Linked DNA regions of Thermus thermophilus. The protein of the gene in region 2 interacts with the protein of the main gene of each other region in a pairwise test. Links are inferred from orthologs where the notes say so. Each region holds a gene or a part of one and is shown on either strand. Other genes may lie near its edges.

What was found.
Region 1: the proteins of recA (region 2) and dprA interact in binary tests that used the Bacillus subtilis proteins (3 or more experiments, as listed by UniProt). The link is inferred for Thermus thermophilus from one-to-one orthologs.

Annotation. Positions count from the first base shown.
Region 1 is NZ_AP025158.1:1,854,047-1,867,752, reverse strand. The notes cover bases 7,266-10,227. They hold dprA (DNA-processing protein DprA), read right to left. Parts: upstream 9,268-10,227; coding sequence 8,263-9,267; downstream 7,266-8,262. Other genes in these bases: era (GTPase Era), read left to right, coding at 9,352-10,227; TthTMY_RS10000 (manganese catalase family protein), read left to right, coding at 7,351-8,259. Outside these bases: TthTMY_RS10055 (SDR family NAD(P)-dependent oxidoreductase), read right to left, coding at 1-92; TthTMY_RS10050 (macro domain-containing protein), read left to right, coding at 122-601; TthTMY_RS10045 (putative Ig domain-containing protein), read right to left, coding at 598-1,479; dcd (dCTP deaminase), read left to right, coding at 1,510-2,055; TthTMY_RS10035 (peptidylprolyl isomerase), read left to right, coding at 2,059-2,661; TthTMY_RS10030 (ATP phosphoribosyltransferase regulatory subunit), read left to right, coding at 2,658-3,737; hisG (ATP phosphoribosyltransferase), read left to right, coding at 3,734-4,354; tRNA (guanosine(18)-2'-O)-methyltransferase TrmH, read left to right, coding at 4,351-4,935; TthTMY_RS10015 (hypothetical protein), read right to left, coding at 4,925-5,164; TthTMY_RS10010 (branched-chain amino acid transaminase), read right to left, coding at 5,344-6,300; TthTMY_RS10005 (hydrogen peroxide-inducible genes activator), read right to left, coding at 6,287-7,240; more of era, read left to right, coding at 10,228-10,257; TthTMY_RS09985 (acyltransferase), read left to right, coding at 10,302-11,189; TthTMY_RS09975 (DHH family phosphoesterase), read left to right, coding at 11,388-12,365; TthTMY_RS09970 (Uma2 family endonuclease), read right to left, coding at 12,343-12,891; TthTMY_RS09965 (2,3-bisphosphoglycerate-independent phosphoglycerate mutase), read right to left, coding at 12,901-13,706. UniProt on the Bacillus subtilis protein: Protein that helps load RecA onto ssDNA during transformation. Binds cooperatively to circular ssDNA, is able to bridge different segments of DNA. Favors the loading of RecA onto SsbA- or SsbB-coated ssDNA and formation of RecA-DNA filaments.
Region 2 is NZ_AP025158.1:2,020,422-2,034,164, reverse strand. The notes cover bases 10,092-13,090. They hold recA (recombinase RecA), read left to right. Parts: upstream 10,092-11,079; coding sequence 11,080-12,102; downstream 12,103-13,090. Other genes in these bases: rny (ribonuclease Y), read left to right, coding at 12,103-13,090; thpR (RNA 2',3'-cyclic phosphodiesterase), read left to right, coding at 10,533-11,129; TthTMY_RS10935 (CinA family nicotinamide mononucleotide deamidase-related protein), read left to right, coding at 10,092-10,536. In the rest of the region: alaS (alanine--tRNA ligase), read left to right, coding at 1-1,657; TthTMY_RS10985 (hypothetical protein), read left to right, coding at 1,667-2,353; Holliday junction resolvase RuvX, read left to right, coding at 2,334-2,741; endolytic transglycosylase MltG, read left to right, coding at 2,725-3,735; TthTMY_RS10970 (carbohydrate ABC transporter permease), read right to left, coding at 3,720-4,559; TthTMY_RS10965 (bioflim formation protein), read right to left, coding at 4,563-5,060; TthTMY_RS10960 (hypothetical protein), read left to right, coding at 5,094-5,813; TthTMY_RS10955 (enolase C-terminal domain-like protein), read left to right, coding at 5,824-6,909; TthTMY_RS10950 (HAD family hydrolase), read right to left, coding at 6,895-7,521; TthTMY_RS10945 (MFS transporter), read right to left, coding at 7,514-8,563; TthTMY_RS10940 (glycine cleavage system protein T), read left to right, coding at 8,603-9,379; more of TthTMY_RS10935, read left to right, coding at 9,352-10,091; more of rny, read left to right, coding at 13,091-13,743. UniProt on the Bacillus subtilis protein: Multifunctional protein involved in homologous recombination, DNA repair and competence.

The DNA.
Region 1 (13,706 bases), 160 kb from region 2 along the record:
CCGTACCCGTGGGCGATGGCCCGCCCGAACCCCCGGCCCGCGCCCGTGACCATGACGATCTTCCCCTCGAGGCCCAGAAGGTCCCGTGACATCACGGCCCATTGTAAGGGAGAATAAAGCCATGGCGCGCATCCGGGTGGTCCAAGGAGACATCACCGGGTTCCAAGGGGACGCCATCGTCAACGCCGCCAACAACTACCTGAAGCTCGGGGCCGGGGTGGCGGGGGCGATCCTCCGGAAGGGCGGCCCCTCCATCCAGGAGGAGTGCGACCGCATCGGCAAGATCCGGGTGGGGGAGGCGGCGGTCACGGGGGCGGGGAACCTCCCGGTGCGCTACGTGATCCACGCCGCCGTCCTCGGGGACGAGCCCGCGAGCCTGGAGACGGTGCGCAAGGCCACGAAAAGCGCCCTGGAGAAGGCGGTGGAGCTCGGCTTGAAGACCGTGGCCTTTCCCCTTTTGGGCACGGGGGTGGGGGGGCTTCCCGTGGAGGCCGTGGCCCGGGTGATGCTGGAGGAGATCAAGAAGGCCCCGGACACCCTGGAGGTCACCCTCTACGGCTACCGCGAGGAGGACGCCGAGGCCATCCGCCGGGCGCTTTAGGGGGCCCTTTCTTCCCCGGGCGCTCGCCCTTCGCCTCCGCCCGGGGCCTCGGGGGAGGGGGTCTGGGCCTTGGAAAAGTACCCCTGGGCGAGAAGCCTGAGGTCGGCCTCCCCCACCCGGCCGTCCCCGTCCAGGTCCCCCTTGGGCTCCTTGCCCTCCTTGCCCCAGTTCTGGGCCAGCTCCAGCAGGCTGGAGAAGGGCTTCCCCCGGGGAAGGGGCTGGCCCAGGGGCTTCCCCTCCTTGTCGTAGAAGACCACCTGGGGGGAAAGCCTCGGGGTGAGGGGCTTTTGGGGGGTGAGGAGGAGGCGGAAGGCCTCCTGGTCCTTCACGGGCTTGGCGAAGGCCATGTCCAGCCGCAAAAGCCGCGTGGCCGGGTCGTAGTCCAGGAGGTGGGCGGGGCTTAGGGCCTTGAGGCTTGCGGGGTCGGGCTCGAGGTCAGCGAGGCGCACCTCCAGCTGGAAGCCCACCGCCTCCCGCCCCTCCACCCGGGCGAGGAGGAGGAAGGGGCCTTCCACCTGGGCCGGGGGGAGGACGAGGGCTAGCCTCGGCGGGGGCGGGTCGGAGACGGTGAGGGTGAGCTTCTGGGCGCGGCTGTTCTTGGCGGCGTCCTCCACGGTGAGGACGAGGGGGAAGCTTCCCTTCTCCTTGGGCACCCCGCTGATCCGCCCTCCCTGGAAGGCGAGGCCCTCGGGGAGCTTCCCGTCCAGGCTAAAGCGGTAGGGCCGCACCCCCCCCTCGGCGCTGAAGGCGGCGGCGTAGGGCTCCCCCAGGTAGGCGGGAGGGAGGCCCGTGGCGGTGAGGCGCAGGGGGTCTACTGTCCCCACGTCCTGGGCGCCGCAGGCGGCGAGGAGGAGGGCCAGAGGCCAGAGCTTCCGCATAGGGCCAGTCTAGCGGGTATAGTTGAGGGCATGGTGAAGCCGGACTGGTGGATCCGGGAGATGGCGCGCAAGGGCATGATTGAGCCCTTTGAGGAGCGGCTTGTGCGGGAAGGGGTCATCAGCTACGGCCTTTCCTCCTTCGGCTACGACCTCCGGGCCGCCCCGGAGTGGAAGATCTTCACCAACGTCTTCTCCACGGTGGTGGACCCCAAGAACTTTGACCCCAAAAGCTTCGTGGAGTACGAGGGGGAGGAGGTGATCATCCCCCCCAACTCCTTCGCCCTCACCCGGAGCCTGGAGTACATCCGCATGCCCGACAACGTTATCGCCATCGCCCTGGGCAAGAGCACCTACGCCCGGTGCGGCATCGTGGTGAACGTGACGCCCCTGGAGCCCGGCTGGGAAGGCCACGTCACCCTGGAGATCTCCAACACCACCCCCCTCCCCGCCAAGGTCTACGCCGGGGAGGGCATCGTCCAGCTCCTCTTCCTGGAGGGCCCCCGCCCCGAGGTCACCTACCGGGACCGCAAAGGGAAGTACCAGGGGCAAAAGGGCATCACCCTGCCCAGGGTGTAGGCTATGGGCGTGCGCCTTCTCTTCCTCCTCTTGGTCCTCCTCGGCGCCTGCAAGGGTGAGAGCATGAAGCCCCTTCCCTACCTCTCGGAAACCCCCGTGCGCGCCTTCGCCGCCCCCAAGCCCGTGCTGGAGCCGGGCAAGGACTACTACGCCCGGCTCAAAACCACCCAGGGGGAGATCCTTTTGGACCTCCTGGAAAAGGAGGCCCCCAACACGGTGAACTCCTTCGTCTTCCTGGCCCTTCACCGCTACTTTGAGGGGCTGGACTGGCACCGGGTGATCCCGGGCTTCGTGGCCCAGACCGGGGACCCCACGGGCACGGGCCGGGGCGGACCCGGCTACGCCTTCGGCCTGGAGATCGCCCCGGGGCTGGCCTTTGACCGGGAAGGCATGGTGGGCATGGCCCGCACCCAGGACCCCAACTCCAACGGGAGCCAGTTCTTCATCACCCTGGGGCCCGCCCCCCACCTCACCGGGCAGTACACCCTCTTCGCCAAGGTGGTGGAGGGGATGGAGGTGGCGAGGCGCCTCGCCCCCACGGAAGGTCCCTCGGCCACGGGGGCGAAGGACAAGCTCCTGGCGGTGGAGATCCTGGTCAAGGAATGATCCCCGAAGGCACCCGCTTCCTCCTGCCCCCTGAGGCCAGGCTCAAGGCCGAGGTGGTGGGGAAGCTCCAGCACCTCTTCCGGCGCCACGGCTACGAGCCCGTGGAGCTTCCCGCCTTGGAGCTTTACGACCCCGACCATCCCCTGGCGGAAAGGGCCTTCAAGCTGGTGGACAAGACGGGGGAGGTCTTGGCCTTAAGGAGCGAGTTCACCACCCTCCTCGCCAAGCTCCTCCGGGCCCACCTGGGGGAGGGCGTGCACCGCTTCCAGTACGCCGGGGCCCTGTGGCTCAGGGAGGCGGACGCGGAGCTTGGGCGCCTTCGGGAGTACACCCAGGTGGGCCTGGAGCTTTTGGGAGCCACGGGGCCCTTGGCGGACGCCGAGGTGCTGGAGCTCGCCTTCGCCGCCCTCGAGGCCTTAGGGGTCCAGGGGGAGGTGGAGGTGGGCTTGCCGAGCCTCGTGGGGGAGGTGCTCAAGGCCTCGGGGCTTCCCGAGCCCCTGCAAAGGCGGGCGCAGCAGGCCATCCACCGCAAAAACCTCCCCGAGCTCAAGGGGCTTCTCGCGCAAACCCCCGTCCCCGAGGAGGCGCGGAAGGTCCTCCTCGCCCTCCCCGACCTCTACGGCGGGCAGGAGGTCTTGAAGGAGGCGCGGGGCCTTCCTCTCCCCCCCAAGGCCCAAGAGGCCCTCGCCCAGCTGGAGAGGACCCTGGACCTCCTGGGAAGGCCCGTCCTCCTGGACCTGGGCATGGCCCGGCGGTACGAGTACTACTCGGGGATCTTCTTCCGGGCCTACACCCCGGGGTTCGGCCTCCCCCTCCTCGGGGGCGGGCGGTACGACGGGGCCCTTTTCCCCAAGGCCGCGGGCTTTGCCCTGGGGGTGGAGCGGCTTCTTGAGGCCTTGCAGCTCCCCAAGGAGGAGGAGGCCCCGGAGGTCTTGGCCCTGGACCTCAAGGCCCTCCGCCGCTTCGCCCAGGAAAGGCGCACGGAGCTTTTCCACGGGGAGGACCCCGTGGCCTACGCCCGAAGGCGCGGCATCCCCTTCCTCGCCCGGGGGGAGGAGATCTGGAGGGTGGAATGAGGCGCTTCGCCCTCACCGTGGCCCTGCCCAAGGGGCGGATCTTCCGGGAGGCCTACGAGGTCCTGAAGCGGGCCGGGCTGGACCTCCCCGAGGTAGCCGGGGAGAGGGCCCTCCTCCACGGGAAGGAGGGGGGCGTGGCCCTTCTGGAGCTTCGCAACAAGGACGTCCCCGTCTACGTGGACTTGGGGATCGCCGAGATCGGGGTGGTGGGCAAGGACGTGCTTTTGGACTCGGGAAGGGACCTTTTTGAGCCCGTGGACCTGGGCTTTGGGGCCTGCCGGCTCTCCCTCATCAGGCGCCCCGGGGATACGGGGCCCATCCGCCGCATCGCCACCAAGTACCCGAACTTCACCGCGAGGCTCCTCAAGGAAAGGGGCTGGGCGGCGGACGTGGTGGAGCTTTCCGGGAACATTGAACTCGCCGCGGTCACCGGTCTCGCCGACGCCGTGGTGGACGTGGTGCAGACGGGGGCCACCCTGAGGGCGGCGGGGCTTGTTGAGGTGGAGGTCCTCGCCCACTCCACGGCGAGGCTCGTGGTGAACCGGCAGGCCCTCAAGCTCAAGCGGGCGCTCCTCAAGCCCTTGATCCAGAGGCTCAGGGAGCTTTCCGGACCATGAGGGAGCGTACGGAAACCCGGCGGCAAAGGGTAGAGGAGGTCTTGAGGCGGCGGCAGCCCGACCTCACCGTCCTCCTGGAGAACGTGCACAAGCCCCACAACCTCTCGGCCATCCTGCGCACCTGCGACGCCGTGGGGGTCCTCGAGGCCCACGCCGTGAACCCCACGGGCGGGGTGCCCACCTTCAACGAGACGAGCGGAGGTAGCCACAAGTGGGTCTACCTGCGGGTCCACCCCAACATCCACGAGGCCTTCCACTTCCTAAGGGAAAGAGGCTTCACCGTCTACGCCACCGCCCTTAGGGAGGACGCCCGGGACTTCCGGGAGGTGGACTACACGAAGCCCACCGCCGTCCTTTTCGGGGCGGAGAAGTGGGGGGTCTCCGAGGAGGCCTTGGCCCTGGCGGACGGGGCCATCAAGATCCCCATGCTGGGGATGGTCCAAAGCCTCAACGTCTCCGTGGCCGCGGCGGTGATCCTCTTTGAGGCCCAACGGCAGAGGCTAAAGGCGGGGCTTTACGACAGGCCCCGCCTAGACCCGGAGCTCTACCAGAAGGTGCTTGCGGACTGGCTCAGGAAGTGAGGAGGGCCTCCTCCTCCAAGAGCTCCTCCAGGGCCTGGGCCTTGACCCCGAGCACGGAAACCCAGACCTGAAGCTCCCCCCAGGCCTCCTCGTCCCCCGGGTTTTCCTTGGCCCTTTTCCAAGCGTTCTGGAAGGCCCTGGAAGCCTCGTCCATCTCGTCCAGGAGCACCCCCAGGACCTCCCTCAGGTGTTCCTTGCGCGCCCGTTTCCGGGCTTCCGCCTTGGGCATCCTACCTCCTTCCCATCCTGCGGAGAAGCCGCTCCACCCGCTTCTGGTAGGCACGGATCTCGCGCTCCCAGTACCAGATCAGCTCCCACCTGGGCTCGGGCCTACGCAACTCCTCCTCTATTTTGGCCTGGTGCTCACGGATACGCGCTTGGTAGCTCTCCACGCTCTTGCGCAACCGCCTATTGCCCATGCACGTACGTGAGCCAGCCCTCGTACTCGGGCCGCCGTCCCGTGGCGGCCTCCAGGTAGACCTCCCGGAGCTTCAAGGTAATGGGCCCCGCTGTTCCCGAGCCGATGGGCCGCCAGTCAATCATGGACACCGGGGTCACCTCGGCGGCGGTCCCGGTCATGAAGACCTCGTCGGCCATGTAGAGCTGGTCCCGGGTGGCCCGCACCACCTGCACTTCATAGCCCAGGTCCTTGGCGATGCGGATCACGGAGTCCCGGGTGATGCCCTCGAGGTTCACCGAGTGCTCCAGGGCGTAAATGACCCCGTCCCGCACGAAGAAGAGGTTCTCCCCGCTCCCCTCGGCCACGTACCCCTCCTCGTCCAGGAGGAGGGCCTCGTCGGCCCCGGCGGCCACCGCCTCCATCTTGGCCAGGGCCGAGTTCACGTAGTTGCCGCCCACCTTGGCCTTGCCGGGCATGACGTTCGCGGGGAAGCGGGCCCAGGAGCTGGTGATGAGCCTGGCCCCCTTGCGCACCGCCTCCTCCCCCAGGTAGGCCCCCCACTCCCAGGCGGCCACCATCACCTCGGCGGGGTTGTTGGGGAGGGGATTGACCCCTAGGGCCTTCGCCCCCATCCAGGCCAGGGGGCGGATGTAGCAGCTCCTGTAGCCGTTTTTCCGCACCACCTCCTTGATGGCCTCCTCCAGCTCCTCCGGGGCGAAGGGGATCTCCATGCGGAGCACCTTGGCGGAGTTGTAGAAGCGCTTCACGTGCTCCTTGAGCCGGAAGATGGCGGGGCCTTTGGGGGTCTCGTAGGCCCTTATCCCCTCAAAGACGCTGGTGCCGTAGTGGAGGGCGTGGCTTAGGACGCTGGTCTTGGCCTCCTCCTGGGGCACCAGGGCCCCGTTCATCCAGATGAGTCCGGCCCTGATCTGCACATCGCCGCCCTTGGCCTCAGGCTTGGTCATGGCGAACCTCCGCCCCCATCATAGTGCTTTCTTGCATCCCCGTGTCGGAGCGCAATAGGGTGAAGACTCGCCGCGCTTCCTCGCCCAGGGCCTGGAGCAGGGGAGCCTTGAGGCTGCCCTCCCGGAAAAGGAGGTGGACGGTGCGCCCGGCCCCAGGGGGACTTAGGGGGCGCAACCGGGTCCTTTGGGCCGGAGAGAGGGTCCAGAGGGCCACCTCGGGGAGGAGGGTGAGCCCCCCCGCGGCGTCCACCAGGCGGACCAGGGTCTCCAGGTCCCCGCTTTGGAACTCCACAGACCGCCTGCCGAGGCTTGGACGGCACACGGAGAGGACCTGGTCCCGGAAGCAATGCCCTTCGGCGAGGACCCAGGTGTCCTCGAGGGGGATCTCCAAAGGGTGGACCGCCTCCCGCTCAAAGAGGGGGTGGCCCGGGGCCACGTAGACCCAGAAGGCCTCGGTAAAAAGGGGTTCGGCTCTAAGGCCTGGGTGCCGTTCCTCTGTGCCCACGAGCCCTGCGTCCAGGCTTCCTTCCTCTAGCCCCCGCACGATCCCCGGGGTGAGCTCCTCCCGCACCGAGAGGGAAAGACGGGGGAAACGTGCTTTCAGCTCCGGAAGGAGCCGGGGGAGGAGGTAGGGGGCGAGGGTAGGGATGACCCCGAGCCGGAAGGATCCTTGGAAGCAGGCCGCCTCCCCCTGCACCAAAAGCCTGAGCCTTTCCACCTCCTCGAGGATCCTCCGGGCCTGGGCCACGGCCACCTGGCCCGCCTCCGTGAGCGTGCCCTTCCTCCGGTCAAAGAGCCTCGTCCCCAGGGCTTCCTCCAGCTTGCGGATCTGGACGGAGAGGGCGGGCTGGGTGAGGTAGACCCGTTCGGCGGCCCGGGTGAAGCTCCCTTCCTCCGCCAGGGCCACGAGGTAGCGCAGCTGGTCCAGCGTCGGTCTCATAACCTTTGCTTATTCTAGCGTCACGCGAGATGTATTGGACTTATAACCGGCCCTTCTTCTAAGGTGAGGGTGCCCGTCGGGGAACCCCCCCGGGCGAGAGGAGGGAGAAGATGTTCCTGAGGATAGACCGCCTGCAGATTGAGTTGCCCATGCCCAAGGAGCAGGACCCCAACGCCGCCGCCGCGGTCCAGGCCCTTCTGGGCGGGCGCTTCGGGGAGATGTCCACCCTGATGAACTACATGTACCAGTCCTTCAACTTCCGGGGGAAGAAGGCCCTGAAGCCCTACTACGACCTCATCGCCAACATCGCCACCGAGGAGCTGGGCCACATTGAGCTGGTGGCGGCCACCATCAACAGCCTCCTGGCCAAGAACCCGGGGAAGGACCTGGAAGAGGGTGTGGACCCCGTGAGCGCCCCCCTGGGCTTCGCCAAGGACGTGCGCAACGCCGCCCACTTCATCGCCGGGGGAGCCAACAGCCTGGTCATGGGGGCCATGGGGGAGCACTGGCACGGGGAGTACGTCTTCACCAGCGGTAACCTCATCCTGGACCTCCTCCACAACTTCTTCCTGGAGGTGGCGGCCCGCACCCACAAGCTCCGGGTCTACGAGATGACCGACAACCCCGTGGCCCGGGAGATGATCGGCTACCTCCTGGTGCGGGGCGGGGTGCACGCCGCCGCCTACGGCAAGGCCCTGGAAAGCCTCACCGGGGTGGAGATGACCAAGATGCTCCCCATCCCCAAGATTGACAACAGCAAGATCCCCGAGGCCAAGAAGTACATGGACCTGGGCTTCCACCGGAACCTCTACCGCTTCAGCCCCGAGGACTACAGGGACCTCGGGCTCATCTGGAAGGGGGCCTCCCCTGAGGACGGCACCGAGGTGGTGGTGGTGGACGGCCCGCCCACGGGGGGTCCCGTCTTTGACGCGGGCCACGACGCCGCCGAGTTTGCTCCCGAGTTCCACCCGGGCGAGCTTTACGAGATCGCCAAGAAGCTCTACGAGAAGGCCAAGTAACCCCTAGCCTGGCCCGTAGCGCCCTCCCGGGAGGGCCCGGGCCAGGCCCTTGAGCTCCAGAAGGGTGAGGAGGGAGAGCACCCGCTCCGGGGGGATCCCCAGGGCCGTGGCCAGGGCCTCGGGGAGGGTCTCCCCCTTTTCCTGCAGGAGGGCGTAAAGGGCCTCCTCCTCCGGGGAGAGGCCCGGGGGGGGCTTAGGCCTTGCGGCCATCCCCAGGTAGGACAGGACGTCTTCGGCGGAGAGCACCGGGTAGGCCCCGTCCTGGATGAGGCGGTTGGCTCCTAAGGAACGCTCGTCCGTGGGTCTTCCGGGGACGGCGAGCACCTCCTTGCCGAGCTCCAAGGCGTGGCGGGCGGTGATGAGGGCCCCGGAGTCCAGGGGGGCCTCCACCACGACCACCGCCCGGGAGAGCCCGGCGATGAGGCGGTTCCTCCGGGGAAAGAACTCGGGCTTGGGGCCCGTCCCGAAGGGGAACTCGGAGAGGAGGTCCATCCGTTGGGCCAAGGGGCGGTTCTCCGGGGGGTAGACCCGGTCCAGGGCGCTTCCCAGGACGCCCAGGGTGCGCCCGCCCCCCTCCAGGGCCCCGAGGTGGGCCTCCCGGTCTATGCCCCGGGCGAGGCCCGAGACCACCCAAAGCCCGGCCTCGGCAAGCTCCCGGGCGAGCCTCCGGGCGAAGGCCAAGGCCCAAGGGGAGGCGCGGCGGGTGCCCACCAGGGCCACGGCCTTCCCCTCCTTGGGAAGCTCCCCTTTGAGGTAGAGGTGGGTGGGGGGCTGGGGAAGCGCCTTCAGCCCCTCGGGGAAGCCCTCCTCCCAGAGCCCCAGGAGGCGCACGCCCATGGCCTCGGCAAGGCGCCTTTCCCTTTCCGCCCGGGCCTCGGCCTGGGGGAGGTGCCGCCAGGCCTCGGGGAAGCGCTCCCGCAGGAAGCCTAGAGGGTCCTCCGCCTTTAGAACCTCCAAAAGCCGCTTGGGGCCGATGCCCGGGAGGAGGGCGAGGGCCAAGGGGTCCACGCCTGGAGTATACTGGAGGCCTTGGAAGGTCCGGCCCCCGCCCCCAAGGGCGAATCCTCAGGGTCGGGATCACCTGGAGAAACCATGGCGGAAAAGACCTATTCCGGATTTGTGGCCATCGTGGGCAAGCCCAACGTGGGCAAGTCCACCCTGCTCAACAATCTTCTCGGGGTGAAGGTGGCCCCCATAAGCCCTCGTCCCCAGACCACCCGCAAGCGCCTCCGGGGCATCCTCACCGAGGGGAAGCGCCAGATCGTCTTCGTGGACACCCCGGGGCTGCACAAGCCCATGGACGCCCTGGGGGAGTTCATGGACCAGGAGGTGTACGAGGCCCTCGCCGACGTGAACGCCGTGGTCTGGGTGGTGGACCTGCGCCACCCCCCCACCCCCGAGGACGAGCTGGTGGCCAAGGCCCTAAAGCCCCTCGCGGGGAAGGTGCCCATCCTCCTCGTGGGGAACAAGCTGGACGCCGCCAAGTACCCCGAGGAGGCGATGAAGGCTTACCACGAGCTTCTGCCCGAGGCCGAGCCGCGGATGCTCTCCGCCCTGGACGAAAGGCAGGTGGCCGAGCTCAAGGCGGACCTTCTCGCCCTCCTGCCGGAAGGCCCCTTCTTCTATCCGGAGGACTACGCCAAAAGCGACCAGAGCTTCGGGGAGTGGGTGGCGGAGATCCTCCGGGAGGAGGCCATGAAGCGCCTCTGGCACGAGGTGCCCTACGCCGTGGCCACCAAGGTGGAGGAGGTGGCGGAAAGGGAAAACGGCGTGCTCTACATCAAGGCGGTGATCTACGTGGAGCGCCCCTCCCAGAAGGCCATCGTCATCGGCGAGGGCGGGCGGAAGATCAAGGAGATCGGTCAGGCCACGAGGAAGCAGCTCGAGGCCCTCCTCGGCAAGAAGGTGTACCTGGACCTCGAGGTCAAGGTCTACCCCGACTGGCGCAAGGACCCCGAGGCCCTAAGGGAACTCGGCTACCGTTCCTCCGTAGGGTGAGGCAGGAGGGTGTTTCCCCGGACCTTGGGGAGTAGCATAGGCCTATGCCCTGGCTTCTTCCCCGCGAGATCGCGCCCCTCCACCAGAAGGCCCTGGACCGCTATCTGGGGGGCCTCACGGAGAGGCTTTCCGACCCCAATGTGGACCGGAACGCCTTGGTGCGGGAGGAGCTCGCCCGCCTCCTCTACGGGAGGCCCTACGAGGAGCTTCTGGAGGTGAACCCGCTCGCGGCCATGGGCCTGGACCCGGAGGGGATCACCTTTGAGGCCGAGTACTACGCCGCCACCGACCTGGAGAAGTTCCGGCGGGTCAAGCCCCTCCTCTGGTTTTGGAAGGTCTTGGACCTCACGCCCTTGGGCCAGTCGGTGCACTCGGGGGTGGCCATAAGGCGGGCCCTCGCCCCCTTCATCTTCAAGCGGGTGGGGAAAAACCCCAAGTTCTTCCAGAACGTGGAGTTCTCCGTGGGCTACAACCTGGAGCTTGGGGACGACGTGGTGGTGCACCGCTACGTCTTCCTGGACGACATCGGGGGCATCAAGATCGGGGACCGTACCTCCCTTTCCGACTACGTCAACGTCTACAGCCACACCCACCACGTCCTGGCCTCCCCCGACGTCACCCTGAAGGAGACCATCATTGGAAGCGGGGTCCGCATCACCTACCACGCCACCGTATTGGCGGGGGTGCGCATTGGGGACGACGCCATGGTGGGTACGGGGGCCATCGTCACCAAGGACATCCCCCCCCACGCCATCGCCCTGGGCGTCCCCGCGAGGCCCGTGCGCTACAAGGTCCGCCACGACTGCCCCTACTGCCGCAAGGGGGAGCCCCACCCCTCGGACCTTGTTCCTAAGCTTCCCGACCGCAAGGGAAACCCCGACTACCCCGACTTTCTGCCCCCGGGCTTCGGAACGAGGGAGGCAGGCTCTTGACGGGGTGGGGCTTTTTTGGCTAAACTGACGAGTGCGTGCGGGGGCGATTAGCTCAGCTGGTTAGAGCGCACGCCTGATAAGCGTGAGGTCGGTGGTTCAAGTCCACCATCGCCCACCAAGGACCCCCCTACTCGCGAGTGGGGGGGAAGTCTTTTGTCCCGGGTCCCGAGGGCTGGCTTGTGCTAGCCTTTTAGCGGCATGGACGGCAACGCGCCCGAACCCAGGTACTGGGAGAAGATGCGGCTCGTGGCGGAGGTCCTCAAGGCGGTGAAGGGCCCCATCTACATCGCCACCCACGTGGACCCCGACGGGGACGCCATCGGAAGCTCCCTGGGGCTTTACCGGGCCCTCAAGGCCCTGGGCAAGGACGCCCGCTGGGTGGCCGAGCCCCCGAGGTTCCTCCGCTTCCTCCCCAAGGAGGAGGAGTACTCCGACCCCGTGGAGAAGCTTCCTCCCGGGGCCACCCTGGTGGCCTTGGACAGCGCCGAGCCCTCGAGGGTGGTGGGGGTCCCCGTGGAGGGCTTCGTCATCAACATAGACCACCACGGCACCAACCCCCGCTTCGGCCACCTCCACGTGGTGGACCCCTCCAAGGCGGCCACCGCCCAGATGGTGAAGGACCTCATTGACCTCTTGGGCGTGGAGTGGACGGCGGAGATCGCCACCCCCGTCCTCACGGGCATCCTCACGGACACCGGCAACTTCCGCTTCGCCAACACCACCCCCGAGGTGCTCCGGGTGGCGGCGGAGCTTTTGGGCTACGGGGTGAAGCTCGCCGAGCTCACCGACCGCCTCCAGTTCCGCCCCCCCTCCTACTTCCGCCTCATGGGGCAGGTCCTTTCCACGGTGGCCTTCCACTTTGGCGGGCTCCTCGTCACCGCCCACCTCCCCGAGGAGGCCAGGCGGGAGGAGGAGGACTCCGACGACTTCGTGGGCCTGATCCGCTACGTGGAGGGCAGCGTGGTCTCGGTCTTCCTCCGCAAGCGGGAGGAGGGGGTGAAGGTCTCCATCCGCTCCCGGGGCGGGGTTTCGGCCCAGAACATCGCCCTAAAGCTCGGGGGCGGCGGGCACGTCCCCGCCGCCGGGGCCACCCTGAGGGGGGTAGACCTGGACCGCGCCTACGAACTCGTCCTCGAGGCCGTCCGGGAGGAGCTCACGCGGGCGGGGTACCTCTAGGGGGGTCCCAGAGGAGAGGGGGGTGGGAGAGGAGGAGGGGGGCCACCTCCTCCCCGGGCTCCACAAGGAGGCGGTGGCGGTAACGGTTGCCCCGGGGCTCCCGGTACGCCTCCAGGCTTCCCCCTTCCTCCACGAGCCACACCTCGGGGACGCCTCCTTGGGCGTAGAGGGCGAGCTTCTTAAGGTCCACCTCCCGGGTGGAGAAGCTGACCTCCACCACCAAGAGGGCATCCCCGGCTTCGGGGAGCCTTTCCCGGTAAAAATCCTCCCGCGGCCGGAGCAGGGCGAGGTCCGGTTGGGGCAGGGAGTGGGGGGAAAGGCGAAGGGGGTTTTGCACGTAGACCAGGGCCCGGTCCCCGTAAAGCCTTTCCAGCTGCTTGGCCAGGTAGGTCACCAGGCTGGCGTGTCCGCTGCCGATGGGGGCCATCTCGTAGACCTCACCGTCCAAGAGCTCTAGGCGAAGCCCTTCTGGGGCCTTCTCCAGGAGGGCCTGGAACTCCTCGAGGCTCAGGCGGTGGCGGATCATCTCCCCATTTTAGGCCCCGTACTTGAGGAGCTTCCCCGCGTGGGCGAGGAGGAGGGGCATGAGCTCCACCCCCCGGAGGTGGCCGAGGCTTCCCCTTTGGGCCTCCCTCTCCGTGAAGCGCCTCGCCTCGTCCGCCCGCAGGTAGGGGGCCTTCAGAAGGAGGGGCACGGGGTGCCAGGAGTGGGCCTTGAGGAGGGCGGGGGTGGAGTGGTCCCCGGTGATGGCGAGGACGTCCGGGCCCAAGGAGAGGATCTCGGGGAGGAGGGCGTCAAAGCGCTCAATCTTCTCCACCTTTCCCCAGAAGTTCCCGTCCTCCCCCATGGCGTCCGTCTTCTTCACGTGGAAGTAGAAGAAGTCGTACCGCCCCCAGTTCTCCTTTAGGGCCTTGAGCTTCCCCTCCAGGGCGTCCCCCTCCCCCTCCACGGGCAGGACCTCCATGCCCACCAGGCTGGCCAGGCCCTTGTACATGGGGTAGCTGGCGATGGCGGCGGGGGTGAGCCCGTAGACCTCCCCCATCCGGGGGAACCTCGGCTTCTTGGAGGCTCCCCGGAAGAGGGCCCCGTTCATGCGGGGCTCGTCCTCGAGGACCTCCTGGATCCTCTCCGAAAGCAGGTTGACGATCCTGGCCGTCTTCTCCGAGGCCTCGTCCAGGGCCTTGGCCTTTAGGGGGGGCAGGCCCGTCTTCTGGGGGTCGGTGTCCGTCACCTGGTCCTCCAGCCCCTCCCCCCGGAGGATCACCAGGAAGCGGTGCTCGCTTTCCGTGTAGAAGTGGACCTCCACGTCCTCTATGCGGGGGATGGCCTCCTTGAGCTTGG
Region 2 (13,743 bases):
CCTGCACCGCCTCGCCCCCTTGGTGGCGGAGCTCCTCGGGGACTTCTACCCGGAGATGCGGGAGAACCTCCCCGCCGTGGAGAAGCAGATCCGCCTCGAGGAGGAGCGCTTCCTGGAGACCCTGGAGGGGGGCCTCAAGCGCCTGGACGCCCTCCTCTCCGGCCTCAAGCCCGGGGAGGTCCTGCCCGGGCAGGAGGCCTTTAGGCTCTACGACACCTACGGCTTCCCCCTGGACCTCACCGTGGAGATCGCCGCGGAAAGGGGCTACGGCGTGGACACGGAGGGCTTCCAGAAGGCCATGGAGGAGCAGCAAAGCCGCTCCCGGGCCGCCATGGCCTTTGAGCGGGAGATCTTCAAGAAGGGGGCCCAGGTCCTGGAGGAGCTCTACGCCGAGCGGGGGGCCACGGAGTTTTTGGGCTACACCGCCCTCGAGGCCGAGGCCGAGGTCCTGGCCCTCCTCGCCGGGGACCAAAGCCTTGAGGAGGCAGGGCCCGGCACCGAGGTCCAGGTGGTCCTGGACAAGACCCCCTTCTACGCCGAGGGGGGCGGGCAGATCGGGGACTTCGGCCTTTTGGAGTGGCCTGGGGGCCGGGCCCGGGTGGAGACCACGAGGAAGACGGAGGGGGGAATCTTCCTCCACAAGGCCCGGGTGGAGGAAGGGGTGCTGAGGGTAGGGGAGAGGGTGCGGGCGGTGGTGGACCCGAGGAGGCGGGACACCGAGAGGAACCACACCGCCACCCACCTCCTCCACGCGGCGCTAAGGGCCGTCCTCGGCCCCCACGTGCGCCAGGCGGGAAGCCTCGTGGCCCCGGATAGGCTCCGCTTTGACTTCACCCACCCCGAGCCCCTGAAGCCCGAGGAGCTTGAGCGGGTGGAGCTTCTGGTGAACCGCTGGATCGTGGCCGACTTCCCCGTGACCTGGCGCTACATGCCCCTGGAGGAGGCGAGGAAGGAGGGGGCCATGGCCCTCTTCGGGGAGAAGTACGGGGAGGTGGTGCGGGTGGTGCGGGTGGAGGGAAGCCCGCTTCCTGGCCTCGAGTCCAAGGAGCTCTGCGGCGGCTGCCACGTGCGCCGCACCGGGGAGATCGGGGCCTTCCTCATCCGGAGCGAGGAGGCCGTCTCCGCCGGGGTGCGCCGCATAGAGGCGGTGACGGGGGAGGAGGCCATCCGCTTCGCCCGGGGGAGCCTGAACCGCCTGAAGGCCCTCGCCGAGCGCCTCGAGGTGGGGGAGGCCGCCCTGGAGGAGAGGCTGGAGAAGCTCCTCGCCGAGCTCAAGGAGAAGGAGCGGGAGGTGGAGCGCCTCAAGGCCCGCCTGGTCCAGGCCACCTTGGGGGGCGGCGGGAGGCCTTCCCTGGAGGAGAAGGGGGGCCTCACCTGGACGGTGGCCGAGCTTCCCGGCCTGGACGCCAAGGCCCTCCGCCAGGCGGCGGACGACCTGGTGGCCCGGGGGGCGGACGTGGCCTTGGTCCTAAGCGAAGGGCAGGCGGTGCTGAAGCTCTCCTCCAGGGCCCTGGAACGGGGCCTCGAGGCGGGGGCCCTCTTCCGGGCCCTCGCGGAGAGGGCGGGGGGCCGGGGCGGGGGCAAGGGGGCTTTGGCCCAGGGGGGCGGCCTGGACCCCAAGAAGGCCCGGGAGGCCCTCCCCGGTCTTCTCCCCTAGAATGGGGGCATGGTCCTCCTAAGCCTTTTGGCGGTGGCCCTCTCCTGGGCCCTCTTCGCCCTCACCTTCGGGCGGTTGCAGAGGAGGCCTTCCCTGCACAACGCCCTCTATAGCCTCGGCCTCCTCTTCTTTGCCCTGGCGGTCTCTGCCGAGCTCCTCGCCCGGCTCCAGGGGGCCTGGAGCCCCTTCCTCTACCGCCTCTGGTACTTCACCGGGGCGATGCACGGGGTGACCTTTTTAGGCTTAGGAAGCCTCGCCCTCCTCAGGCCCGGGGCGGCCCGGGGCCTCCTCCTCGCCCTAAGCCCCCTCTTCCTTTGGGGCCTTTACCTGGTGGCCTCGGCCCCCTTGGACCTCGCCCGCCTCCCTGAGCCCTACGCCCCCCTGGGGGCGGCCTTCCCCCCGCCCGGCCTCACCTCGCCCAGGCTTTGGACCATCCCCTTTAACCTCCTGGGCACGGCCCTCATGGCCGGGGTGGCCCTCTACACCACCCTCCTCTTCCGGCGCCAAAACCCCTTGCGGGCCCGGGGCACGGCCCTCATCTTCCTGGCCGCCCTGGTCCTCGCCTCCACCAGCGCCCTAAACCGCTTCGGGGTGGCGGGCCTCGAGGAGGCGGGAAGGGCCTTGGGCGTGGCCCTCCTCTACCTGGGGGTGGTCTTGGCGGACCAGAGCGTTCAGTATGCGGGTGGGCGCGCTTGACGTGGGGGAGGCCCGGATCGGCCTCGCCGTGGGGGAGGAGGGGGTGCCCCTGGCCTCGGGCCGGGGGTATTTGGTGCGCAAGACCCTGGAGGAGGACCTCGAGGCCCTTCTGGACTTCGTGCGGCGGGAGGGCCTTTCTAAGCTCGTGGTGGGCCTCCCCTTGCGCACCGACCTCAAGGAGAGCGCCCAGGCGGGGAAGGTCCTCCCCCTGGTGGAGGCCCTGAGGGCCAGGGGGGTGGAGGTGGAGCTATGGGACGAGCGCTTCACCACCAAGCTCGCCCAGGAGCGCCTCAAGCACGCCCCCAAGCGGCTTCGCCGGGACAAGGGGAAGCTGGACGAGCTCGCGGCCGTGGTGCTTCTGGAGGACTACCTTGCCCGAGGGATCTAGGAACTGGCTTCGGCGTGGGGTGGTGGCCCTCTTCCTCACCTTCCTCCTCCTCCTCTACGCCCTCTGGCTTCTCGGCCCCACGGGAAGGGAGGCCGTGGTGCGCATTCCCCGGGGGGCCACGGGGGCGGAGGTGGCGAGGATCTTGGAGGAGGCGGGGCTTCTGCGCTCGGGCCACGCCTTTTCCGCCTACCTCCGCTTCTCGGGTCGGGCGAAGCGCCTCGTTCCTGGGGTCTACCGCCTGAAGGGCGAGGGGGCCTTCCGCCTGGCCCGGGCCCTCACCGGGGGCGTGAAGCCCCTAAGCGTCACCCTCACCTTCCCCGAGGGGGAGAGGGCGGTGGACTACGCCCGGAGGCTCTCCGAGGCGGGGCTGGACGGGGAGGGCTTCCTCAGGCTCGTGGAAGGCCCGGGGGCCCTCAAGCCCCCCTACGTGGAGGGGCGGACCCTGGAGGGCTACCTCTTCCCCGCCACCTACACCTTTGACCTCCTCGCCACCCCCGAGGAGGTGGTGCGGGCCATGCTCCGCCGCTTTGAGGCGGAGCTCACCCCTCCGGTGCAAAGGCTTCTAGCGGAGCGAGGGCTTTCCGTCCACGCCTGGGTTACCCTGGCCTCCATCGTGGAGAAGGAGGCGGGGAGCGCCGAGGAGATGCCCTACATCGCCGGGGTCTTCCTGAACCGCCTGGAGCGGGGCATGCCCCTCCAGGCCGACCCCACCGTGGCCTACGCCTTGGGGAAGAGGCTTCCGGAGCTTTCCCGGGAGGCGGGGGACTTCCAGGTGGACTCCCCCTACAACACCTACCGCTACGGCGGCCTTCCCCCGGGGCCCATCGCCAACCCCGGGCAGAAGGCCCTCCTCGCCGTCTTGAACCCGGTGCGCCAGGACGAAAAGGGCCGCCCCTACCTCTACTTCTTCCACGCCGGGGGGCGGCTTTACCTGAACGTGGATTTCGCGGGCCACCTCCGGGACCTTGCCCGCTACCGCTATGCCTCCCCGTGACGGAGGAGCCGGAGCTGGGCGTAGGCGAAGAGGAGGGTGAGGACGAGGAGGACCACGGTGATGGCCGCCGCGTACCCCAGGCGGAAGCTCTCAAACCCCGCCTCGTAGAGGTAGTAGCCGAGGACCCGCGTGGCCCCGTAGGGCCCCCCCCGGGTGAGGAGGAAGACGGCGGCGTAGGACTGCAGGGAGAGGATCGTCCCCACCACCAGGAGGAAGACCACCGCGGGCCGCATCAGGGGCAGGACCACGTAGCGGAAGGCCTCCCAAGGCCCGGCCCCGTCCACGTAGGCGGCCTCGAGGAGGGTTTTGGGGATGGCCTTGAGCCGGGCCGAGGCCACCAGGACCCCGTAGCCCAGGTGCCGCCACAGGGTGAAGGCCACGACCATGAGGAGCGCCCAAAACCCCTCCCGGTCCCAGGGGGGGATGGGGAGGAACTGGGCCAAGGCCCCGTACTCCGGGGTAAAGAGGGTGTACCAGGAGAGGGTCGCTCCCCCCAGGGTGACGAGGCCCGGCAGGAAGAGGAGGCTCTTGGCCAGGCGCTCGTAGGGCAGGCCGTCCAGGACCACGGCCAGGACCAGGGAGAGGGCGAGGAAGGGGGGAAGGGCCAGGAGCATGAACTCCAGGGTCACGAGGAGGCTCTTCCAGAAGGCGGGGTCTTGCAGGAGGTCCCGGTAGTTCTTGAGCCCCACGGGCCTGGGCTCGGAAAGCCCCGACCAGTCCCAGGTGGAGAACCGGACCACCTCCAGGAAGGGGTAGAGGACGAAGAGGAAGAGGGGGAGGAGGGCCGGCAGGGAGAAGAGGAGGAGGGGAAGCCTCTTCCTCACGGGCTACCAGAGGTAGAGGAGGGAGAGGAGGAAGGGGTAGCGGTCCGAGGCGGAGACCTCGAGGGCCCAAGGCTCCAGGTAGAGCCTGAGCCCCGCCCCCCAGGCCAGATGGAGGCCCGCCCCCGCCTGGTAGCCGAGGCCGAGGCCCAGGGAGAGGGCCCCCCCGGGAAGCTCCACGCTCGCCAGGGGGCCGAGGTGGACCCCGAAGGGGTAGCGGAGGTCCAGACCCAGGCCCGCCGAGGCGAAGAGGCCCTCCACCACCAGGCCGGGGAAGAGGTTGGCCTTGAGGAGGGCGTAGGCCTCGGGGCTTTGCGCCAGGAGGACCTGGAGGTCCAGGCCGGTGTCTATTCCCAAGGGGCTGAAGGGCAGAAGGGCGCTTCCCTGGAGGTAAACGCCCTTGTCCGGGGCGTAGCCCAGGCCCAGGGTGTTCTCCGGGTAGGCGGGGGCCTGGGCCAGGGCAAGGCCCAGGGCGAGGCCGAGGAGGGCGAAAAGCCGCTTCATGGCCCCTCCATCCTACCAGGTAGCATGGGGGGCATGGAGGTGGCCTTCTCCCTGGAGCCCGCCCCCTCCCTCGTCCCCGCGAGGGAGGTGCCTTTGCTCGTCCTCGTGGGCCTCACCGGGGTGGGGAAGAGCACCCTGGTGGAGGCCCTGGGCCTTCCCCGGCTCCCCGACCGCCGGGAGCTCGTGGACCGCTACGTCCTCCCCCGCTACGGGGCCAAGCCCCCCATTCCCCGGGAGGAGCGCTTCCGCCTTACGCGGCGCTTCCGGGAGGAGTTCCCCGGGGGGGTGGCGGAGGTCCTGGCCCGGGGGTACGTGCCCCCAAGGCCCCTCCTCCTCTTTGACGGCCTGAGGGGGGAAGGGGAGGTGGCCTACGCCCTGGAGCACCTCCCCGAGGCCCGCTTCGTCCTCCTCCACGCCCGGGAGGCCACCCGGCTCAAAAGGCTCCTTTCTCGGCGGGACGCCTTTGACCGCGTGGAGCTCCGCCCCGAGGAGATGGCGGAGCTAAAGGCCTTGGCGGAAGGGGTTCTCTCCCCGGAGGAGCTGGAGGAGGCCTTGGCCCTGGCCCCCCTGGAGGAGGTCCTCGCCAAGCTCAAGATCGTGGCCGAGGAGAAGCGGAACTACGACCCCCAAGGCCCCTTGCGCCTCCTTCAGGGCCACCCCCGGGCCCTGGTCCTGGACACGGAGGCCCTTTCTCCTGAGGAAGAGGTCCTGGCGGTGCGGGCCTTTCTCCAGAGGCACGGCCTCGGCCCATAGAATGGGGGCTATGCCGACGGTACGGGACCTGCGCCTCATCCCCTTCCGCATCCCCCTGAAGGCCCCCTTGCGCTGGGGGAAGGCTTCGGAGCTTGCCGCCTTGGAGCACGCCCTTTTGGAGGTGGAGCTTTCCGACGGCTCCCTAGGCCGGGCCGAGGTGGCCATCCGCCCCACCATCTACGGGGAGACCCTGGGGAGCGTGAGGGCGGGGTTGGACTACCTGAGGCCCAAGCTTTTGGGCCTCGAGGCCGACGACCAGGAGGGGATAAGGGCCGTTCTGGAGGCCTTCCCCTTTAACTTCGGCCTCAAGGGCGCCCTGGACACCGCCCTCTGGGAGGCCTGGGCGCGGAGCGAGGGGGAGGAGCTTCACCAGGTCCTCAAGCCCGCCAAGCACCGGGTGCGGGTGGCCTACATCCTGGGCCTCGGGGAGGAGGACGAGGTCCTGGAGGACGCCCGCATGGCCTTTGGGGCGGGGGTCCGGGTCTTCAAGGTGAAGGTGGGGCGGGACCTGGAGGCGGACACCCGCCGCATCCTCCGCCTGAAGGAGGCCTTCCCCGAGGCCGAGCTCTACGCCGACGCCAACGAGTCCCTTCCCCCCAAGGAGGCCGAGCGCTACCTTTTGGCCTGGAAGGAGCTTGGCCTCCGCTACGTGGAGGAGCCCTTGCCCGTGGAGGAGGTGGAGGCGAGGCGGGCCTTGAGGGAGAAGGGGATCCTCCCCCTCATCGCCGACGACGCGGCCATGACCCCGAAGGACCTCAGGCGGGAGCTACAGCTCAACACCTTTGACGTCCTCAACCTCAAGCCCGCCCGCACCGGCGTCACCTGGACCCTGGAGATGCTCGCCCTCGCCCGGGAGAAGGGCAAAAAGGCCATGGTGGGGAGCCAGGCGCAAAGCGCCTTCGGGGCCTACCAGTCCGCCCTCCTCGCCTTCCAGCAGGGGGTGACGGAGCCTTGCGAGCTCGCCTTCCACCTCAAGGCCGAGGGCGGCTTCTTCCCCTTTCCCCCCTTCCGCGAGGGGTGGCTTTATTGGGAGGACCTGGTGGAGGGCCGCTTTGACGAGGAGGCCTTCGCCCGCTACGCCCTAAAGGAGGCCTAACGCCTCCCGGAAGTCCCGGAAAACCCCCCTCGCCCCCGCCTCCCGAAGGGCTTCCGCCTCGTGCCCCGTGAGGAGGCCGTAGGTGGGGATCCCCGCCCCCACGGCGCTTCTCACCCCGGAAGGGGAGTCCTCAAAGGCCAGGGCCTCCTCGGGGGCCACCCCGAGGCGCCTTAGGGCCACCCGGTAGGGGAGGGGGTCGGGCTTTCCCCGGCCCACCTCCTCCGCCAGGACCAGGAGGGGCGGCCTTAGGCCCAGGGCCTCGAGGACGTGGCGGGCGTTTTCCTTGGGGGCGTTGGTCACCACGCCCCAAAGGAGGCCTTTCTCCCGGATGTGCTCCAAAAATTCCGCAAGCCCCGGGGTGGGCCTGAGCCCCTGGGCGAGGGCCCGGAAGCGGGCCTCCTTGGCGGCGATGAGCCTTTCCGCCTCCTCTCCCTCCAGGCCCAAGAGATCCCGGACGATCTCGGGGTTCAGCCTCCCCGAGATCCTTTTCCGGTAGAAGATGGGGTCCACCTCCAGGCCGTAGGGCGCCAGGGCCTCCCGCCAGGCCAGGAGGTGCAGGGGGTCCGTGTCCGCCAGGGTGCCGTCCAGGTCAAAGAGGACCGCCTTAAGCACGGGCCACCTCCCGCTCCGCGCCCCGGAGGAGGAGGTAGAGGGCGAGGCTTAGGGCGAAAAGCCCCAGGGGGATCCCCCGGTCGGGCAGGAGGGCGAAAAGCCCGGGGATCAGGGTGCTCCCCGCCGCCCCGGCGTACATGAGCCCCCCCAGGGCCCGGTGGCCGAAGCGGGCCTGCACCAGGGCGAAGAGGGTGGAGAAGAGGGGGCCGAGGAGGAAGCCCGCGAGGGGGAAGAGGAGGGCGGTCTGGGGGAGGAAGTTGAGGAGGAGGAGGCCCATCACCCCGAGGAGAAGCCCCCGGAGGGCCCTCAAGGGGTCCTTGGCCACCCTTCCTGCGAGGAGGAGCCTGCCCAAGGCGAGGAAGAGCCAGTAGAGGGTGAGGAGGAGGCCGCCTAGGGAGGTGGCGTGGCCCAAGGCCTCCAGCCAGACCCGGTTCCAGGTGGCCAGGGCCCCCTCGAGGCCCGTGTAGAGCCCCACGGCGAGGAGGAAGGGCCAGAGGGCTCCCCGGGGCCTTTCCTTGGGCCTTTCCGCCGCAGGCGCCCCGAGGACGAGGGCGCCTGCGAGGAAGGCGAGAAGGCCCGCCAGGCTCAGAAAGGCGGCGTAGGGGAGCCAGGCCAAGGCCAAAGGGGTGAGGACCGCCCCCAGGCCAAAGGCCACGTTGACCCGGTTCAAAAGCTCCACCCGCCTTTCCGGGTAGAGCTCCCCCACGAGGCTGTTCCCGTGGACGTTCATCACCCCCTCCCCCAGGCCGAGGAGGAAGGCCAGGGACGCCATCCAGGCGTAAGAGGGGGCGAAGGGAAGGCCGAGAAAGGCGAGGCCCACCAGGCCCAGGGCCAGGGGAAAGAAGGGATGGCGCCTCTCCTCCTGTCCCAGGTGCACCCCGAGGAGGAGGCCGAGGAGGAGGGCGGCGAAGTAGAGGGAGGCCCCCTCTTCCGTCCCGTACCGCTCCCGCCAGTAGGGCAGGGCGGCCCCGGGGAGGGCCACGATCACCCCCACGAGGAGGAGGGCAAGGAAGGAGCCGGCGAGAAAGCGCACGGACCGCATTCTCCCCCTGGGGTGACCCTTTGGTCAATAATGGGGAGGATGGAGCGCCTTTTGGCCCAAGCCCTTTCCGGCGAAGGCTTCTTCGCCTTCCCTGGGGTGCTCCTCCTCCGGGGCCCCGACGCCTTTTCCTTCCTCCAGGGGCAGGGCACCCGGGACCTGCGACGGGTTTCGGGGCCTGCTGGGGTGCTCTTCCTCAACCACAAGGGCCAGATTGAAGAGGCGGCGACCCTCTTTCCCCACCCCGAGGGCTTCCTCCTCGCCCCTTGGGGGAGCCTCGAGGGCCTGGAAAGGCGCCTGCGCCGCTACATCGTCTTTGACCAGGTGGAGCTTGTGGCGCTGCCCCTCTTCCGCCTCCTCTACGCGGACGGCCGCGAGGAGGTGGGGGAGAGGGCCGAAGGGGCGCTTCCCCCGGAGCTCTATCCCCTCTACACCCTGCTCAAGGGCCTCCCCCTCCTCTCGGACATCCAAGGGGAACTCCCCCAGAGCGTGGGCCTTCTCCACCTGGTGGACTACGGCAAGGGGTGCTACGTGGGCCAGGAGATCATGGCCAGGACCGAGGGAAAGGAGGCGCCCTACCGCCTTGTGGGCCTGAGGGCTCTGGAGGGGGGCGAGGCCCCGGCGGAGCTCTTCCTGGGGGGAAAGCGCGTGGGGGAGGCGAAGCGCCTTCTAAAGACCCCCTTCGGCCTTCTGGGCCTCGCCGTGGTGCGGAAGGAGGTGCCCGTGGGGGCGGAGGTGGAAGGAGGTGGGGGGCGGTACCGCGTGGAGGCCCTTCCCTTTAAGGAGGCGGCATGGAGCGGGCAGAGATCCTCGGGGTAGGCACCGAGCTCCTCTACGGGGAGACCCTGGACACCAACACGGCGGAGATCGCAAGAAGCCTCAAGCCCTACGCCCTCAAGGTGGAAAGGACCCTTAGGGTGGCGGACGAGGTGGCGCCCCTGGCCCGGGAGGTGGAGGAGGCCTTCGCCCGGGCCAGGCTTGTGGTCCTCTCCGGCGGCCTCGGCCCCACCCCGGACGACGTGACCCGGGAGGCGGTGGCCCTGGCCTTGGGGGAGCCTTTGGAGCTGGACGAGGCCGTGCTTGGGGAGATTGAGGCCTTCTTCCGCGCCCGGGGGCGCGCCATGCCTGAGGCCAACCGCAAGCAGGCCATGCGGATCCCCTCCGCCACCTGGCTCAAAAACCCCCGGGGCACCGCCCCGGGGTGGTGGGTGCGCAAAGGGGGTAAGGACCTGGTCCTCCTCCCCGGGCCCCCTCCCGAGTGGCGCCCCATGTGGCAGGAGGTTCTGCCCCGCCTGGGCCTGCCGCGAAGGCCCTACGCCGAAAGGGTCCTGAAGACCTGGGGCATCGGGGAGTCGGAGATCGTGGAGCGGCTTGGCCCCCTCTTCGTCCGGGGGGAGGAGGTGGAGGTGGGCACCTACCCCAAGGTCCACGGGGTGGAGGTGGTGGTCCGGGGCCGGGAGGACCGGGTGGCGGAGCTTGCCGAGCGGATCAAGAAAACGCTCCTTAAGGAGGTCTGGGGCGAGGGGGAGATGACCCTCGCCGAGGCGGTGAAAAGGCGCATGGAGCGGGAAGGGGCCACCCTCGCCACCATGGAGAGCCTCACCGGGGGGCTTCTGGGAGCGGAGATCACCCGCGTGCCGGGGGCGAGCCGCTTCTATTTGGGGGGCGTGGTATCCTACTCCGTAGGGGCCAAGGCCCGCTTCGGGGTGCCTCAGGACCTCCTCTCCCGGACGGTTTCCGCCGAGACCGCCCGGGCCATGGCGGAGGCGGCGCGGTCCCTCTTCGGGTCCACCTACGCCCTGGCCACCACCGGGGTCGCGGGGCCGGACCCCCTGGAGGGCGAGCCCCCGGGCACGGTCTACGTGGCCCTGGCGGGCCCCACGGGCGCGGAGGTGCGGCGCTACCGCTTCCCGGGAGACCGGGAAACCGTGCGCTTAAGAAGCGTCTACGCGGCCTTGGCGCTCCTTGTGACATGAGGCTCTTCTACGCGGTCTTTTTACCCGAGGAGGTCCGGGCGGCCCTGGCGGAAGCCCAGACCAAGGTCCGCCCTTTTCGCGGCTGGAAGCCCGTCCCTTCCCACCAGCTCCACCTGACCCTCCTCTTCCTGGGCGAGCGGCCCGAGGAGGAGCTTCCCGACTACCTGGCCCTGGGCCACAGGCTCGCCCGCCTCGAGGCCCCCTTCCGGGCGCGGCTTCGCGGGACGGGCTACTTCCCCAACGAAGGAACCCCCCGGGTCTGGTTCGCCAAGGCGGAGGCCGAAGGCTTCCTCCGCCTCGCCGAGGGGCTTCGCGCCGGGGTGGAGGAGCTTTTGGGCGAGGAGGCGGTCAGGATCCCCGGCTGGGACAAGCCCTTCAAGCCCCACATCACCCTGGCCCGGAGGAAGGCCCCGGCGCCCCGCGTGCCTCCCGTCCTCTTCGGCCTGGAGTGGCCGGTGGAGGGCTTCGCCCTGGTGCGCTCGGAGCTTAAGCCCAAGGGGCCGGTGTACACCGTTTTGGAGAAGTTTTCCCTGAGAGGTGAGCATGGACGAGAGCAAGCGCAAGGCCCTGGAGAACGCCCTGAAGGCGATTGAGAAGGAATTCGGCAAGGGGGCGGTGATGTGGCTGGGCGAGATGCCCAGGCAACAGGTGGACGTGATCCCCACAGGCTCCCTCGCCCTAGACCTCGCCCTGGGGATCGGCGGCATCCCCCGGGGGCGGATCGTGGAGATCTACGGCCCCGAGTCCGGGGGCAAGACCACCCTGGCCCTCACCATCATCGCCCAGGCCCAGAGGCGGGGCGGGGTGGCCGCCTTCGTGGACGCGGAGCACGCCCTGGACCCCCTATACGCCCAGCGCCTCGGCGTCCAGGTGGAAGACCTCCTGGTCTCCCAGCCCGACACGGGCGAGCAGGCCCTGGAGATCGTGGAGCTCCTCGCCCGCTCGGGGGCGGTGGACGTGATCGTGGTGGACTCGGTGGCCGCTTTGGTCCCCCGGGCGGAGATTGAGGGGGAGATGGGGGATCAGCACGTGGGCCTCCAGGCCCGGCTCATGAGCCAGGCCCTCCGCAAGCTCACCGCGGTGCTCGCCAAGAGCAACACCGCCGCCATCTTCATCAACCAGGTGCGGGAGAAGGTGGGGGTCATGTACGGCAACCCCGAGACCACCCCGGGGGGGAGGGCGCTGAAGTTCTACGCCAGCGTGCGCCTGGACGTGCGCAAAAGCGGCCAGCCCATCAAGGTGGGGAACGAGGCCGTGGGGGTCAAGGTGCGGGTCAAGGTGGTGAAGAACAAGCTCGCCCCCCCCTTCCGCGAGGCGGAGCTGGAGATCTACTTCGGCCGGGGGCTGGACCCCGTCATGGACCTGGTGAACGTGGCCGTGGCCGCGGGGGTGATTGAGAAGGCCGGGTCCTGGTTCTCCTACGGGGAGCTCCGCCTGGGCCAGGGGAAGGAGAAGGCGGCCGAGGCCCTGCGGGAGCGGCCCGAGCTTTTGGAGGAGATCCGGGCCAAGGTCTTGGAGCGCTCGGACCAGGTGGTCCTGGCCGCAGGCGAGGACGAGGGGGAGTAGATGTCCCTTCTGGACCTGGTTCTTCTGCTCCTGGTCCTGGGGCTTGGGGGGGTCCTCCTCCTTAGGCGGAAGGGGGAGGACCGCTCGGCCCAGGAGGCCAAGGAGCTCCTGGAGGCGGCGAGGCGGGAGGCCCGGGAGGTCCTGGAGGCCGCGCGGAAGGAGGCCCGGGACATCCTGGAGGCCGCCCGCCAGGAGGCCAAGGCCCTGCGCCAGGAGGCGGAGGCCCGGGCCAAGGCCCAGCGGGAGGAGGTGGAGGCGGAGATCAGGCGCCGCCTCGAGGCCGCCGAGGCCGAGGCCAAAAAGCGCCTGGAGGAGGCGGAGGGACGCCTTAAGGCGGAGCGGGAGGAGCTTCGCGCCGAGCGGGAGCGCCTGAGGTCCCTCCAGGAGGAGCTCAAGGAGGAGCGGGAGCGCCTCAAGGCGGAGCGGGAGGAGCTCCGCCGGGAGGGGGAGCGGCTCGCCAAGCGGGCCGAGGCCCTGGACGCCAGGGCGGCGCGGCTGGAGGAGGCGGAGGCGGAGCTTGTCCGTAAAGAGGAGGCGCTCAAGGCGGAGGCCAGGGCCCTGGAGGAGCGGCTTAAGGAGGTGGAGCGGAAGCTCTACGAGGTGGCGGGCCTCACCCCCGAGGAGGCCCGCAGGCTCGTCCTGGAGCGCCTGGACCGGGAGCTGGAGGAGGAGAAGGCCCAGAGGGTGCGGGCCGCCCTGGAGCGGGCCCGCCTCGAGGCCAAAAGGGAGGCCCAGAAGATCCTGGCCCAGGCCATGCAACGCCAGGCCTCGGAGACCGCGGCCCAGCTCGCCGTCACCGTGGTGCCCATCCCCTCCGACGCCATGAAGGGGCGGATCATCGGCCGGGAGGGGCGGAACATCCGCGCCTTTGAGGCCCTGACGGGGGTGGACCTCATCATTGACGACACCCCGGACGCCGTCCTCCTCTCCTCCTTCAACCCCATCCGCCGCGAGATCGCCCGCATGGCCCTGGAGGAGCTTTTGAAGGACGGGCGCATCCACCCAAGCCGCATTGAGGAGGTGGTGGAGAAGGCCAAGCAGGAGATGAAGACCTTCATCTACGAAAGGGGGGAGGAGGCGGCCTTGGAGGCGGGGGTGGTGGGCCTGAAGCCCGGCCTCATCCAGCTTTTGGGCCGGCTCCACTTCCGCTCCAGCTACGGCCAGAACGTTCTGAAGCACTCCATCCAGGTGGCCCACCTCGCCGGGATCATGGCGGCGGAGCTCGGCCTGGACGCCGCGCTTGCCCGGAGGGCCGGGCTCCTCCACGACATCGGCAAGAGCGTGGACCGGGAGGTGGAGGGAAGCCACGTGGAGATCGGCATCGCCCTGGCGCGGCGCTTCGGGGAGCCCAAGGAGGTGGTGGACGCCATCGCCCACCACCACGACCCCGACAACGCCGAGACCCTCTACGCCGTTTTGGTGGCCGCGGCCGACGCCCTCTCGGCGGCGCGGCCCGGGGCGAGGCGGGAGAGCCTCGAGGAGTACCTCCAGCGCCTGGAGGCCCTGGAACGCATCGCCCTCTCCTTCCCCGGGGTGGAGACGGCCTTCGCCGTGCAGGCGGGCCGGGAGGTGCGGGTCATCGTCAAGCCGGAGAAGGTCAGCGACGCCAAGGCCACCCTCCTGGCCCGGGAGATCGCGAGC